2 regions of the Rahnella sp. R3(2024) genome follow, and region 1 is predicted to be linked to the other one. Evidence: predicted binding sites of a transcription regulator. Region 1 holds the regulator's gene; the other holds the start of a gene.

Region 1 (7,504 bases):
ACAGAACGTGAAGGCGCCCGCGACGAAATCATGGGCATCATGCACAAAACCCTTCCGCTGCATGGCGTTCAGTTCCATCCGGAAAGCATTCTGAGCGAACAGGGGCACCAGCTTCTGAATAATTTCCTTAAAATATAATCAGTTAATTCTGCCGAAAAAATTACTTACCCATCAGGTGCGATTACCGTTTGCCTGTTTGTGATTTTTTATGCATATTTTGTGATTATATTTTCATGTTAACGGCAGTAAGGGAAAGGGTTATGGCAGAAAAATCAGCGGTAGACCGGAGCACGTTCGACAAAGTGATTTTGCCGATTTATTCACCTGCTAAATTTATTCCGGTGAAGGGTAAAGGCAGCCGCGTGTGGGATCAGCAGGGCAAAGAGTATGTTGATTTCGCCGGGGGGATTGCCGTGACGGCGCTCGGGCATTGCCATCCTGCACTGGTGAAAGCATTACACGAGCAGGGCGAAACGCTGTGGCACGTGAGCAATGTGTTCACCAACGAACCCGCGTTGCGACTGGCTCAGAAGCTGATCGACGCCACCTTTGCTGACCGCGTATTTTTCGCCAACTCCGGCGCGGAAGCCAACGAAGCGGCCTTTAAACTGGCGCGCTACTACGCCTCGCACCGTCACAGCCCGTACAAAAGTAAGATCATCGCTTTCCATAACGCCTTCCATGGCCGCACGCTGTTCACCGTGTCTGTGGGCGGTCAGCCAAAATACTCCGACGGCTTTGGCCCGAAACCGGCTGATATCGTCCACGTGCCGTTTAACGATCTGGACGCGGTCAAAGCGGTCATCGACGATCACACCTGCGCCATTGTGGTTGAGCCGGTGCAAGGCGAGGGCGGAGTGACGCCTGCCACCCAGGAATTCCTGCAAGGTCTGCGCGAGTTGTGCGACAAACATCAGGCGCTGCTGGTGCTGGACGAAGTACAAAGCGGCATGGGCCGCAGCGGCAAACTCTTCAGCTACATGCATTACGGTGTGACGCCGGACATTCTGACCACCGCCAAAGCGCTGGGCGGCGGCTTCCCGGTTTCAGCGATGCTGGCAACCGAAGACGTGGCCTCCGTGATGGAGCCGGGCAAACACGGCACCACTTACGGCGGTAACCCGCTGGCCTGTGCCGTGGCTGAAGCGGCTCTGGATATCATCAACACCCCGGAAGTGCTGGCGGGTATCGACGAGCGTCGCGAGAAATTCATCAGCGCGCTGGAGGCCATCAACCAGAAATATCACATCTTCAAAGAATTCCGTGGTCAGGGATTACTGATTGGAGCCGAGCTGTCGGATGCCTTCAAAAACCGCGCGGGCGAGTTCCACGCCGCCGCCGCTGAATTCGGCCTCATGATGCTGGTGGCCGGACCGAACGTAATGCGGTTTGCGCCATCGCTGGTTATCGACTTCGCGGATATTGAAGAAGGGATGCAGCGGTTTGAGAAAGCGGTGGGGAAAGTTTGCGGGGGGTGAGCCCTGCTACACCGCTGGTTAACACCGAAATGTACTCAGTCGGTTTTAACCAGCGGCGAGTGCGTGGCCTCCGCACCCGAGAAATCGAAATAGCGCCGGTCAGTTTTAAAAGACCGGCTGGCTGCAAGACAGTAAAAACCGGAATTTGAAAGGGCATTCCCCTTCACGCCTTGCGCGTCAGCCAGATCCCATGATGCGGCCTCTGCTTCCACGCCAGTGACGAAATCGTATGCATCACGCTGAGATGCGAAATTACGCGTCGCAGGTGGCGTTCCATCTCGGTCAGCGGCATATCCGGGTGTAGTTCAGGCGCATTGAACAGATTGTTCTCGCTGCCCGGCCCGTCGTAGAGCAAACGTTGCTGACAGCTTTGCAGCGCGATTTCGCAGGTTTGTAAATACTCCGTCGCCAGTTTTTCCGGCAGCATGTAATGCTCGCGGGCGAGAATGGTCATCGCGTTAATATGCTCGACCACAAACTGGCTGTGCGTTACCCACAAACGCATATCCGTCAGATAATGCGAGTTAAACCCCGGTTCCTGCATCGCCTGATTCAGCGAGGTAAACAGCTTGTTGTGGGCCTGATTGACCTGCATTCGGGCGTACGCCAGTTTGACGGTATCCGGATTATCCTGCAGTAACAACCGGATCGCTTCCTGATCGGCTTCCAGCGCCTGATGGGCATTTTGTCGCAGCAATCCGCTCTGCCACTGAGGCCACAGCCAGATCGTACCGCCGAAGGCGAGGGCGCAGCCGATCAGAGTATCGATAAGCCGGGGCACCAGAAAATGCACGCCATTCATCGCCAGAAGCTGGAGCGTATACACCGCCGTCACCGTCATACCCACCATCGCCAGCCCGTAGTTTTTCCGCAACACCGTGTACGATATCAGCGTAATCAGCAGCATACACAGCAGCGTGACGCCCTCGGGCAGCTCCAGTTTCAGCAGGGCAGCGGCGATCAGCAATCCCGCCAGCGTGCCGAGCGCACGGTGCTGAATGCGCACGCGGGTGGCGTTATAACCGTTCTGACTGACCAGCATGATGGTCAGCAAAATCCAGTAAGGTTTCGGCAGATTGAAGAACAACCCGAGGCTGCTGCCTAACGCCAGAATAATGCCGAGACGTGCGGCATTGCGCAGGGCAATGGATTTAAAGGACAAATAGCTTTTCAGTGCGGGCCAGAAAGGCAGGCGTGGCTGAGTATTCATCAGATCGCGCCGGTACAATGGCCTCTGGGTACGCAGCAGGCGTGCGATGCGGCTGAAATGGTAATAACAGAACTGGCCGACCGGATTATCCGGATTGCGTGCGGCAATTTTCTCCAGCGCCGCCAGTTCGTTCGCCATGGTAAAACGCCCGGAAAGACGGTGGTAAAGAATGTCGTCAGCAATCACCCGCAGACGGGCTGAAATCACCTGAGCATTACGGCGGATCACCGCTTCCGCATGGCTCTCTTCCACCAGCTTTTGCACTTCTTCCGGCTGATGCAGGCTGACGGTAATGTGCTCCTGCAAATCCAGCGCCACCTGAAAACGCTGAAACAGCCGCTTGTAGTGATGATGATGTCCGTGCTGCGGCAGCATGTGCAGCTGCTGATAAAGCAGGGCGATAAGATCGATGACCTGTTGCTGGCGCTTGAGCAGCGGCGGCAATGCGGTTTCAGGGTCGGTATGCTGTGTCAGCAGGCTGTATTTAGCTTCGAAATAATCCGCCAGTTGCAAATACAGCTGACTGAGGGTTTCGCGCATCGGTTGTTCTTTTGATATGCGAAACCACGCCCAGTTAAACAGGCCGTACCAGGCGGTGCCTGCGGCAAACAGCGCGGGTGCCTGCCACATCGGCCTGACGCCCACCATGCTCAGGGTAAAGATGGTCGCCACCAAGGCACCGGGCAACAGACGCGCATGGAGCGGGCTGATTTCGCCGGTGACGCCCAGTAATAATGCCAGCGACAGCATGATCAGCGGCAGCGGGAGGTGCCACCCGGTCAGCATCACTTGCAGCAGAATGCTGCCCAGCGCAAACAGAGCACCACCAATAATGAGACGTTTGAAAAAGCGTTTGTGGGGAGTATCAAGACCGGCGACGTTACAGCAGGCAGGGCAGAGGGAAAACAACAGGCCCATTTGCAGATTCCCAAACAGCCAGCAGAGGCCGACCGGCAGACATAACACCAGCGTCTGACGCAGTGCATAGTTCACTTCGGGATGATAAAACAGCCTTCGCCATAGCGTCATGGATGAAGCTTAGCCCATAAAAAAGGCGCGACAGTAAGCTGTCGCGCCTTTTTTTGAGGGATTAACGTGTGCCGTAAACGACAATCGTTTTACCGTGTGCGGAGATCAGGCTCTGATCTTCCAGCATCTTGAGAATACGGCCGACGGTTTCACGGGAGCAACCGACGATCTGACCGATTTCCTGGCGGGTAATTTTAATCTGCATCCCGTCCGGGTGGGTCATGGCATCTGGCTGTTTGGCCAGATTCAATAAGGTCTGAGCGATACGGCCCGTTACGTCGAGGAAAGCAAGGTTACCGACTTTCTCTGACGTCATTTGCAGACGGTTTGCCATCTGCGCGGAGAGGCGCATCAAAATGTCCGGGTTAACCTGAATCAGCTGGCGGAATTTTTTATAAGAAATTTCAGCCACTTCGCAGGCAGTTTTAGCACGTACCCAGGCACTGCGTTCCTGACCTTCTTCGAAGAGTCCCAGCTCGCCGATGAAGTCACCTTGGTTAAGGTAGGAAAGTATCATCTCTTTGCCTTCTTCATCTTTAATCAGGACGGCAACCGACCCTTTCACGATGTAGTACAGCGTTTCGGCTTTTTCACCCTGGTGAATCAGCGTACTTTTAGAAGGATACTTATGTATATGACAGTGAGACAGGAACCATTCAAGTGTCGGGTCTGTTTGTGGCTTGCCGAGAACCATTTGCTATTATCCTCTGTTATTATCGCTGCCCAAAATCACAGGGCTCAGAGTTCCCTGTACGGCGTCTGAATATTAATGCGCCCTATCAGCATGTAACTCACCAGAAATGCTGCAAGCGGATGTCGGAGTGAAACAGCCTGTTAATTGCTGTTATCACCTTGGGTTCTGTTCTTAAACCGCGAAAACCGTCACCGCAATTTACTGGAAAGTATGTTTCGGCTTTGTTTGTAACACAGGTTTGCAATGCTGTCTTGTGTTGTCTCGCTTCAGCATGATGGCGATCGGGTTACGTTGCCAGTTTTTAGGTGAAAGGGTACTCTGGGGTGAAAATTTGATGAATAAGAACGCCAGGAGATAAGCAAATGCACGCACGCGTAAAATGGGTGGAAGGTCTGACGTTTTTAGGTGAATCCGCGTCGGGTCATCAGGTTTTAATGGACGGGAATGCCGGTGATAAAGCACCGAGCCCGATGGAAATGTTGCTGATGTCAGCGGGCGGCTGTAGCGCGATCGACGTGGTGTCGATATTGCAAAAAGGCCGCAGCGATGTCCGTGACTGTGAAGTGAAACTGACGTCAGAACGTCGCGAAGAAGCACCGCGTTTGTTCACACACATCAATCTGCACTTCATCGTCACCGGTAAGGACCTGACTGATAAGGTTGTGGAGCGCGCCGTCAGCCTGTCAGCTGAGAAATATTGTTCCGTTTCTCTGATGCTGGGCAAAGCCGCCTCGATCACCCACAGTTTTGAAGTGGTTAACGTCGAATAAGTCACGACCAGTCATACGTCTGGCACTGATGACGCAGTAAATCCAAAAATCGCCGCGCGGCAAACGTCAGCGGCGATTTTTGCGAATAAAGTACGCAGTATTCCGCCTGTGGCAGGGTGTCGATATTGAGCAGACACAGCTTATCCTGCAATCCAAAAGGCGCCCGCATCGCCCGCGCAACAATGGTCAGGTAATCTGACTGCAACACCATATTTAGCCCGCACACTACCGAATCCGTTCGCACCGGCGTTTCTGCGAACGGCGGATGCAATCCGCCCATCGAAAGCTGCAATTGCGGGTAATACCCCATGTCCGTTTCCGGCAGTACCCAGCGCGCCTCATGCAGTTCCTCAAGCGAGGTGGCGTGTGCCAGCGGATGACCGCGCCGCGCGATGATGCCAAACGGTGCGTTAAACAGCGGTTCGCGCACCAGATCCTCCAGCGGAAAGCCCGGCCCGACGGTGCCGACGGCAAAATCCAGCCGGCCTTCGCGCAGCGCCGGTAACAGCACCGAAAGCTGACCTTCTTTGATCAGCAATTTCGACTGCGGAAACTGGGTTTTGAACCCCTCATTCAGTGCCGGAAAAACCGTCAGCGCCAGCAGTGAAGAAAAACCTATCGCCACCGACCCCTGCGAATACTGATTAATTTGCTGAATTTCTTCTGCTGCGCGTTCCAGTTCTTCAAGGATGAACTGCATCCGCTGGGCAAATGCGCGTCCAGTTTCGGTCAGCGCCATGCCCTGATTGCCGCGCACAATCAGCTGCGTATCGAGGGTGTGTTCCAGTTCCCGCAACGTTCTGCTGACCGCCGGTTGTGACTGATTCATCGCCCGCGCCGCACCGCGAATACTGCCGCTGCGGATAACCTGCTGGAAAACCTTCAGTTGCTGTAATTTCGGCAAATAGCGCATCCCGATCCCTATCAGTAAAAAGCATCACCCGCCCAAAAATTGCATCTTATGGCCGCACTGTAAAGCTGATAGCGTCAGGGTTGTTAAAATAATGCGTTGTTATTCAGTTGATTACGTGACGTATGTCGCATTTTATCTTTCGCCCGACAGTGAGAACTTCTGACGTGGTGATAACAAAAAGGGATATCCGCTATGAAAAGTCGTTCCCTGATGATTTTCCTGCTGTTCGTGGGCTATGTCGTGGTGTATATCGACAAAACGGTGATGGGCTTTGCGCTGTTGCCGATAGAGCGCGAATTTACTCTTCAGCCGCAGCAACTGGGCTACATCACCGGGATGTTCTTCCTCGCCTATTCGCTGTTTCAAATTCCCGCCGGCTGGCTGAATGACCGGTTTGGCTATAAAAAAGTGCTGGCGATATCGTTGTTTCTTCTCGGGGGCTTCGCCTTATGTTTCGGCGCACTGGGCTTTGGTCTGGGGCTGCTGGTGACGTTTCGCTTTCTTTCAGGCATCGGCCATTCTGGTTACCCCTGTTCCTGCGCAAAAGCCGTGGTGTCCAACTTCGCCCTCGAACAACGTACCTTCGCCCAGTCCATTCTGCTCTCCTCCGCCGGGCTGGCGATGACCGCCGGGCCGCTCATCGCCGTCCGTGCACTCGATACCCTCGGCTGGCGCGGATCGTTCTCGATTCTCGGTCTGCTGGCCTTTGCCATTGCGGCTGCGATTGTCCTGCTGGTGCCTGATCCGCCGAAAGTGCAGGCCCGTACAGGGGTGAAAACCGGATATCATGAGTTGCTGAAGAATCCGATTGTTTTACTGCTGTTCGTCTCGATTTTCTGCATCAACATTCCTTCTTATGGCCTGATGGCGTGGCTGCCGAAGTATCTGGTGCAGCAGCGGGGCATGTCGCTCGACGTCTCCGGGATGGTGGTTGCCACCGGCGGGCTGGGGATCTGGATTTCGTCGCTGGCGACAGGCTGGCTGGTCGGGCGTTATATGCAGGGCAACGAGCCGAAAGTGATTTTCTGCTGCACCTTGCTCAGTGCCGTGTGCATCTGGCTGGTGTACACCTCAACGTCGGCGGTGACCGCCGGTTTATGTCTGTTCCTCGGCTACGTTTTCCTGATGGCGTCATTTGTTACGGTCTTTACGCTGCCGATGAAACGCCTGCCCGCTGAGGTGATGGGGGCGGCGATGGGGCTGATTAACACTGGCGGAACACTCGGCGGATTTGTGGCACCGATAGCGATGGGATATCTGATCAGCGTCAGTCACGGATATCTCTCGACGTTTGTTTTTCTGGCGCTGGCGATGGTGGTTGCCGGTCTGGCGATCCTGCCGCTGGCGATGAAACCGCGCGCAACGCTGCGTGATGCGGCTTAACTGAGGAGAAGTGTGATGACTTTTAAT
Region 2 (7,504 bases), 230 kb from region 1:
CGATCGTCTGCTGACGAAACTCTCGACTGCGCCTAATTATCGTCTGACCCTGGTCGCCAGCCCGGCGGGCTATGGGAAAACGACGCTGGTGGCACACTGGGCGGCGGGTAAAAGCGATCTGGGCTGGTATTCTCTGGATGAAAGCGACAATCAGCCGGAGCGTTTTGCCAGCTACCTGATCGCCGCCGTTCAGCAGGCCTGCGGCGGTCATTGCGTGAAGAGCGAAGCCTTGAGCCAGAAGCATCAGTACGCCAGTTTGTCCGCGTTGTTCGGGCAACTGTTCGTGGAGCTTTCCGACTGGCACCGCCCGCTGTTGCTGGTGATCGACGACTACCATCTGATTTCGAACGATGCCATTCATGAGGGCATGCGCTTTTTCCTGCGCCATCAGCCGGAGAATATGTCGCTGGTGGTGCTCTCCCGTACCCTGCCACCGCTGGGCATCGCGAACCTGCGCGTGCGCGACCAGTTGCTGGAGCTGAACGCTTCCCATCTGGCCTTTACCCATCCCGAAACACAACAATTCTTCGACTGCCGTCTCAGGGATCCGATCGATCAGGCTGACAGCAGCCGTCTGTGTGATGACGTCGCGGGCTGGGCCACCGCGCTGCAACTGATTGCGCTCTCAGCGCGCCAGTCCACCACGCCTGCCCAGCAGTCAACTCAGCAATCCGCCCGTAAACTTGCCGGGCTGAATGCCAGCCATTTATCCGAGTATCTGGTGGATGAAGTGCTGGATCGCGTGGATGCGCCGACGCGTGATTTCCTGCTGCGCTGCTCGCTGCTGCGCTCAATGAATGACGCGCTGATTGTGCGTCTGACCGGCGGAGACAACGGCCAGCAGCGTCTGGAAGAATTAGAGCGCCAGGGATTATTCATCCATCGCATGGATGACACGGGCGAATGGTTTAACTTCCACCCTTTGTTTGCCACCTTCCTGCGTCAGCGCTGCCAGTGGGAACTGGCGGCTGAACTGCCCGCCATTCATCGTGCGGCTGCCGAAGGCTGGCTGGCGCAAGGCTTCCCCGCCGAAGCCATTCATCACGCGCTGGGAGCCGAAGACACCGATATGCTGCGGGATATTCTGCTGCAACACGCCTGGGCGCTGTTTAATCAAAGCGAACTGGCCTTGCTGGAAGAGTGTCTGAACGCGCTGCCGTATGAGCGCCTGATCCAAAATCCCAAGCTGGTCCTGTTGCAGGCCTGGCTGGCACAAAGTCAGCATCGTTATGCCGAAGTGGAAACCCTGCTGGTGCGCGCGGAAAGTGAAATGCAACAGCGCAGCATTGTGATGGAGCAGGACATGACCGCCGAGTTCGACGCCCTGCGCGCGCAGGTGGCGATCAACGATGGCCGTCAGGATGAGGCGGAAAAACTGGCCGCCGATGCCCTGCGTTTCCTGCCGTATGAAAGCTATTACAGCCGCATCGTCGCCACCTCAGTCACCGGTGAGATTCAGCACTGCAAAGGCGATCTCACCCGCGCGCTGCCGCTGATGCAGCAAACTGAACAGATCGCCCGCCGGTACGAAGCTTATCACTACGCGTTATGGGCGCTGCTGCAACAGAGTGAAATCCTGATTGCTCAGGGCTATTTGCAGGCGGCCTATGAAATGCAGGATCGCGCGTTTGAACTGGTGCGCGAGCAACATCTCGAACAGTTACCGATGCATGAATTCCTGCTGCGTCTGCGGTCACAGTTATTGTGGTCGTGGTCGCGGCTTGACGATGCCGAAGAGGCCGCCCGTGAAGGGCTCAACGTGCTGACCAATTTCCAGCCGCAGCAGCAGTTGCAATGTCTGGCGATGCTGGCGAAATGCTCGCTGGCGCGCGGCCAGCTCGACAACGCGCACCACCATTTACAGCGCTGCGAGGCCCTGCTTAAAACCGGTCAGTACCATATTGACTGGCTGACCAACACCGACAAGCCACGGGTGATTTACTGGCAGATGATCGGCGATAAAGCCGCCGCGCGACAATGGCTGCAACAGGCCAGAAAACCGGACATGGCGGACAACCATTTCCAGCAGGGCCAGTGGCGCAATATTGCCCGCGTGCAGATTTTGCTGGAGAAGTTTGATGAAGCCGAAGTGGTGCTGGATGAACTGAACCAGAACGCCCGCCAGCTGCGTCTGACCAGCGATCTGAACCGCAATCTGCTGCTGAGTAATCTGCTGTACTGGCATACCGGGCGCAAAAGCGACGCGCAGAAAGTCCTGATCGAAGCGCTCGGGCTGGCGAACCGCACCGGCTTTGTCAGCCACTTCGTCATCGAAGGCGAAATGATGGCGCAGCAACTTCGTCAGCTGATTCAGCTTAATTTGCTGCCCGAGCTGGAACAGCGCCGCGCCCAGCAAATCCTGCGCGAGATTAACCAGCATCACCGCCACAAGTTTGCACATTTCGACGAAGGCTTCGTTAATAAGCTGCTGACCCACCCGCAGGTGCCGGAACTCATTCGCACCAGCCCGCTGACCCAGCGCGAGTGGCAGGTACTGGGGCTGATCTATTCCGGTTACAGCAATGATCAGATCGCCGGTGAGCTGGATGTGGCGTCCACCACCATCAAAACGCATATCCGTAACCTGTATCAAAAACTCGGCGTCGCACACCGCCAGGAAGCTGTGCAGCAGGCTCAGCATCTGTTGCAGGTGATGGGCTACGGCGCGTAATTCCTTTACCTCATTCCCGCCTTTAATAACGCACGGCCATGAATCAGCTGTGCGTTATACATAAAATGCATTAGCGAGCAATTTTTGCTCATCGCCCCTGCTCATGACGAAAATCTGATGATATAATGTGACATACATCACATTATTGTGTTTCTTCATTTTTTCAGTAAGCCCATTGCCCACCTTGTTTAAACAGCCTTTGCGGCTGATTTTGGCATCGTGCAACCGGCTGTAGTGAGTAAGGATTTTATCAATGGGAACGTTAACTGCCGGAATAGTCATGATGCGCTGGGAATTGCTGAGCGCTTTTTTGATGTTCTGCACCAGCCAGCTCAATATTCTGTGCCGCCAGTCGAGCCGCAACACCATGGCTTTCGTCTGTAGCGGTCTTGGCCTGACGGTGACCTGTTTCTTTGTCATGAGCCTGATGGGCATGACTTACAACGCCGCTGCCATTGCGCAATTCTGGTCAATGACCAAAGACGTTTTCTTCGATGTGATGAGTAAAACCCCCACCGATATGCCGTTCTATTATTAATGCCGTTTTATTATTGATTCCTGCCTGACAGATTGATCGGCTTTTTCCGGGCTGAGCATCACGCTCTGCCCGGCTCATTGTGCAAAAATCTCCCTTCCCGCGCTATTTCATCGCTCATTACTGAACCGATTTGTCATCTAATCCTAATTGTCTGAAATTGCGGGGTATATCGAACGTCTTTTAGTAGCCATCTGCCCGATTACCTGTAAATTGCGATCTGTCTCCACAGGTAAAAGATAATGTGCCGCACGATAAAACTATTGATTGCTAATAGTTGAAGGGTCGTATTAGATTCTCACACTATACTTTTCTTAGAATGATCATTGATTTGTTTGCTTCAGGCTGCTGAATTTTCTCTGTTTTGGCATCCCTGCTTATGGCTGAAGGAATTCCGATGAATACGCATCACATGCTCGGCGCGTTTGTGCTACTGGTAAGTTCTGCTTCTGCTCTGGCAGTAGAAACGGCGGGTATACCTCAGAATCAGGTAAAAGAGCGCAACGCGTTCATTGCTGATCTGATGAAAAAAATGACCCTTGATGAAAAAATTGGTCAGTTGAATCTGGTGACCGTCGGGACTGATTATCCGAAAGAAGCGATCATGGCCGATATTCGCGACGGCAAAGTCGGTGGCGTATTTAATACCGTGACCAAACCCGATATCCGCCGCCTTCAGGATGAGGTGAAAAACAGCCGCCTGAAAATCCCTCCTTTCTATGCGTATGACGTGGTACACGGCCAGCGCACTATTTTCCCGATCAGCCTCGGTCTGGCAGCCAGCTGGGACATGCAGGCCGTGGCCACCAGCGCACGCATTTCTGCAAAAGAAACCGCAGCCGATGGCCTGAACATGACGTTCTCGCCGATGGTAGATGTGACCCGCGATCCACGCTGGGGCCGTGTTTCCGAAGGTTTCGGTGAAGACACCTATCTCACTTCACGCCTTGCGCATGAAATGGTTACCGGTTATCAGGGCAAAGACCCGTCTGCCCCTGACGCTGTGATGGCAAACGTCAAACACTACGCGTTGTACGGCGCTGTCGAAGGCGGCCGGGAATACAACACCGTGGATATGAGTCTGACGCGTATGTTCAACGACTACATGCCACCGTACAAAGCCGCTGTCGATGCGGGTGCGGGCGGTGTGATGGTGGCGCTGAACAGTATCAACGGCACGCCTGCCACCTCCAACACCTGGCTTTTAAAAGACATTCTGCGTGACGACTGGCAATTCAAAGGCCTGACCGTCAGCGACCACGGCGCTATCGGCGGCCTGGTCAAACACGGCGTAGCCGAAGACGATCGTCAGGCGGCGGCCATGGCATTGAAAGCCGGTGTCGATATGGACATGGCGGATAACATGTACGGCAAGTATCTGAAAGGCCTGCTCGCTGACGGCATGGTCAGCCAGAATGATATCGACCGTGCGGTGCGTGACGTACTGGCCGCAAAATGGGACATGGGCCTGTTTGTGGATGAGTACCGTCATTTAGGCCCACAGTCGAGCGACCCGGCAGATACCAACGCCGAAAGCCGCCTGCACCGCAACGAAGCGCGCGAAGTGGCGCGAACCTCGCTGGTGCTGCTGAAAAACAACAATCAGACATTACCGTTGCAGAAAGCGGGCACCATCGCCGTGATCGGACCGCTGGCTGACAGCAAACGTGACGTCATGGGCAGCTGGTCTGCCGCCGGTAAAGCGGCTCAGGCGGTCACCGTCCTGCAGGGCATGAAAGATGTGCTCGGCGATAAAGGCAACGTTCTTTATGCACGCGGCGCTAACGTCACTGACGATCAGGCCATGGTGGATTTCCTCAACTCTTACGACAAGCAGGTGATCAACGACACACGTAAACCGCAGGAAATGATTGATGAAGCAGTGAAAACCGCTGAAAAATCTGACGTTGTGGTCGCGGTCGTTGGTGAGGCGCAAGGTATGGCGCACGAGGCGTCCAGCCGTTCTGAACTGAACATCCCGCAAAGCCAGCGCGACTTACTGAAAGCCCTGAAAGCGACTGGCAAACCGCTGGTCATTGTTCTGATGAATGGCCGTCCGCTGACGCTGTCATGGGAAAATGAAATCTCCGACGCGATGCTGGAAACCTGGTTCAGCGGCACCGAAGGCGGCCACGCGATTGCTGACGTGCTGTTTGGCGCTTACAACCCGTCAGGCAAATTGCCGATGACCTTCCCGCGCGCAGTGGGCCAGATCCCGCTGTATTACAGCTTCCTTAATACAGGGCGTCCGTTTAATCCACAGCATCCGGATAAATACACCACCCGCTATTTTGATATCACTAACGGCCCGCTGTTCCCGTTCGGTTATGGTCTGAGCTATACCGACTTCAGCGTCTCTGACGTCAGCCTGTCTTCCACCACCATGGATGCCAAACACCCGCTGACCGCCAGCGTGACGGTGAAAAATACCGGTAAACGCAGCGGCGCGACCATCGTGCAGCTGTATTTGCAGGACGTCACCGCGTCGATCAGCCGTCCGGTCAAGCAGCTGAAAAACTTCGAGAAAATCGAGTTGCAGCCGGGTGAGCAAAAAGTCGTCACCTTTACAGTGAACGAACAGGATCTGCGTTTCTACAATGATCAGCTGAAATGGGCTTCCGAGCCTGGCAAGTTCAACGTCTTCGTTGGGCTGGATTCAGAAAACGTCAAACAAACCAGCTTCCTGCTGAAGTAATCTCGAAAGCGATCTTCGGGCGGCATGCTCGCCCGGAGATCGGTCAAAAGCCCCTCAGTGCTGACGGCATCCGGCAACGTGTGTCGTCAGCACTGGGCGGCAATTTCTGCCCGTAAACTGGATATATAACGGACAGTTGCTAACCTTAATTTCAATGTGTTATGCCCTTTTGCCTTTATCCGCCGGATGCGGAGCGTTGCGAGTGGGCTCAACAGAGTAAGCTCCGTCTGTGCTGACTGTCGCCAGGTCACTGCGCAGACGGCGTTTTGCGTTCTTTGCGGAGAAACATTCCATGGTCGACTCACAAGATGCCTCCATCCTGTACCTGCATTTTGGTACGCCCCGCCCATACTGGCGACTGGGTTCAGACAGCAACGCGCTGGAGTTATCTGCTGAGAAAGGCATCGTCAACGTGGCGATCTCCCTGACCCAATGGCAGGCAGGAAAGATCAGACAACTGACCGGGATTACCTCAAGTTTTACGCTGGACATCACGCTGTTCGGATCACAGGTGCGCCTGTTTCTGGTGGGCCGAAAAATTGATGGTCAGGTCTGGGCGGGCACTGCGTCGGCCTATCAGGACACCGAGTCCGTCGCGCACGATTTAGAGGTCGGACTGACCTTTGCAGAGCAGGTCGTTTCCGAAGCCAATTCCGTGATCGTCATTATCGATCAGGAAGGCAAAATCCACCGTTTTAACCGGCTGAGCGAAGAGTACACCGGCCTGCGTGAAGAGGATGTTATCGGGCGCAGCGCCTACGATTTATTCATGTCGATGGAAGAAGGTCTGGCCTCACGTCAGAACATCAGCAGTTTCTTTCAGAACCAGCAATCCTACGAAGTCGAACGCTGGATCAATACCGTCAAAGGCCAGCGGCTGTTCCTGTTTCGCAATAAATTCGTTCACAGCGGCAGCGGCAAGCAGCAAAAATTTCTGATCTGCTCAGGCTCAGACATCACCGACGAACGTAAAGCGCAGGAGCGTTTACGCGTGCTGGCAAACACCGATCTTGTTACCGGTTTCGCGAATCGTAACGCGTTGCAGGAATCTCTGGCGACGGCGCTGAAAGACCGGGGTGACACGAAAGTCGGGCTGATTTACCTCGATCTCGACAACTTCAAAAAAGTTAACGACGCCTACGGGCATATGTTCGGCGACCACCTGCTGCGCGCAGTGTCAGATGCGATTCAGGATTGCCTTTCAGCCAACGATAAACTGGCCCGTCTTGGCGGCGATGAATTCATCATTCTCAGCTCAAATGCTGAAATCAAAACGATGGAAGCGCTGAGTCAGCGTGTTTTACACCGTCTGAGTATGTCGTTTCGTATCGGGCTGATTGAAGTCTACACCGGCTGTTCCGGGGGTATTGCCATTTGCCCGGAACATGGCACCGACGGCGATACCCTGCTGCAAAATGCCGATACCGCCATGTACGTGGCGAAGGAAAAGGGCAAAAACTCGCACTGCGTATTCTCTGTGGAAATGAATCAGAAAGCGGCGGAATACATGTGGCTGGACACCCATCTGCGTAAAGCGCTGGCGGAAAAAGATCAGCTGGTGCTGTATTACCAGCCGAAAGTGTCGCTGTACGGCGCCGTCAAC

Evidence for each region. The regulator CRP, encoded in region 1, controls carbon source genes, mostly activating them, when cyclic AMP is high. The targets are predictions, from matches to a motif close to ATGTGANNNNNNTCACAT.
Region 2: a site for CRP is predicted at 2,797-2,814, ahead of ABSH60_RS06970 (YjcB family protein). Genes of this name have one in related genera too.

The regions. Positions count from the first base shown of each region.
Region 1 covers NZ_JBHGBU010000001.1:1,789,550-1,797,053, reverse strand. The annotation lists gene ABSH60_RS08205 (aminodeoxychorismate synthase component II) at 1-138, shown strand, start outside; gene ABSH60_RS08200 (aspartate aminotransferase family protein) at 261-1,478, shown strand; gene ABSH60_RS08195 (YccS/YhfK family putative transporter) at 1,642-3,717, opposite strand; gene crp (cAMP-activated global transcriptional regulator CRP) at 3,779-4,411, opposite strand; gene ABSH60_RS08185 (OsmC family protein) at 4,774-5,181, shown strand; gene ABSH60_RS08180 (LysR substrate-binding domain-containing protein) at 5,183-6,094, opposite strand; gene ABSH60_RS08175 (MFS transporter) at 6,287-7,477, shown strand; gene ABSH60_RS08170 (amidohydrolase) at 7,493-7,504, shown strand, end outside.
Region 2 covers NZ_JBHGBU010000001.1:1,557,865-1,565,368, forward strand. The annotation lists gene malT (HTH-type transcriptional regulator MalT) at 1-2,671, shown strand, start outside; gene ABSH60_RS06970 (YjcB family protein) at 2,925-3,209, shown strand; gene bglX (beta-glucosidase BglX) at 3,604-5,901, shown strand; gene pdeR (cyclic di-GMP phosphodiesterase) at 6,194-7,504, shown strand, end outside.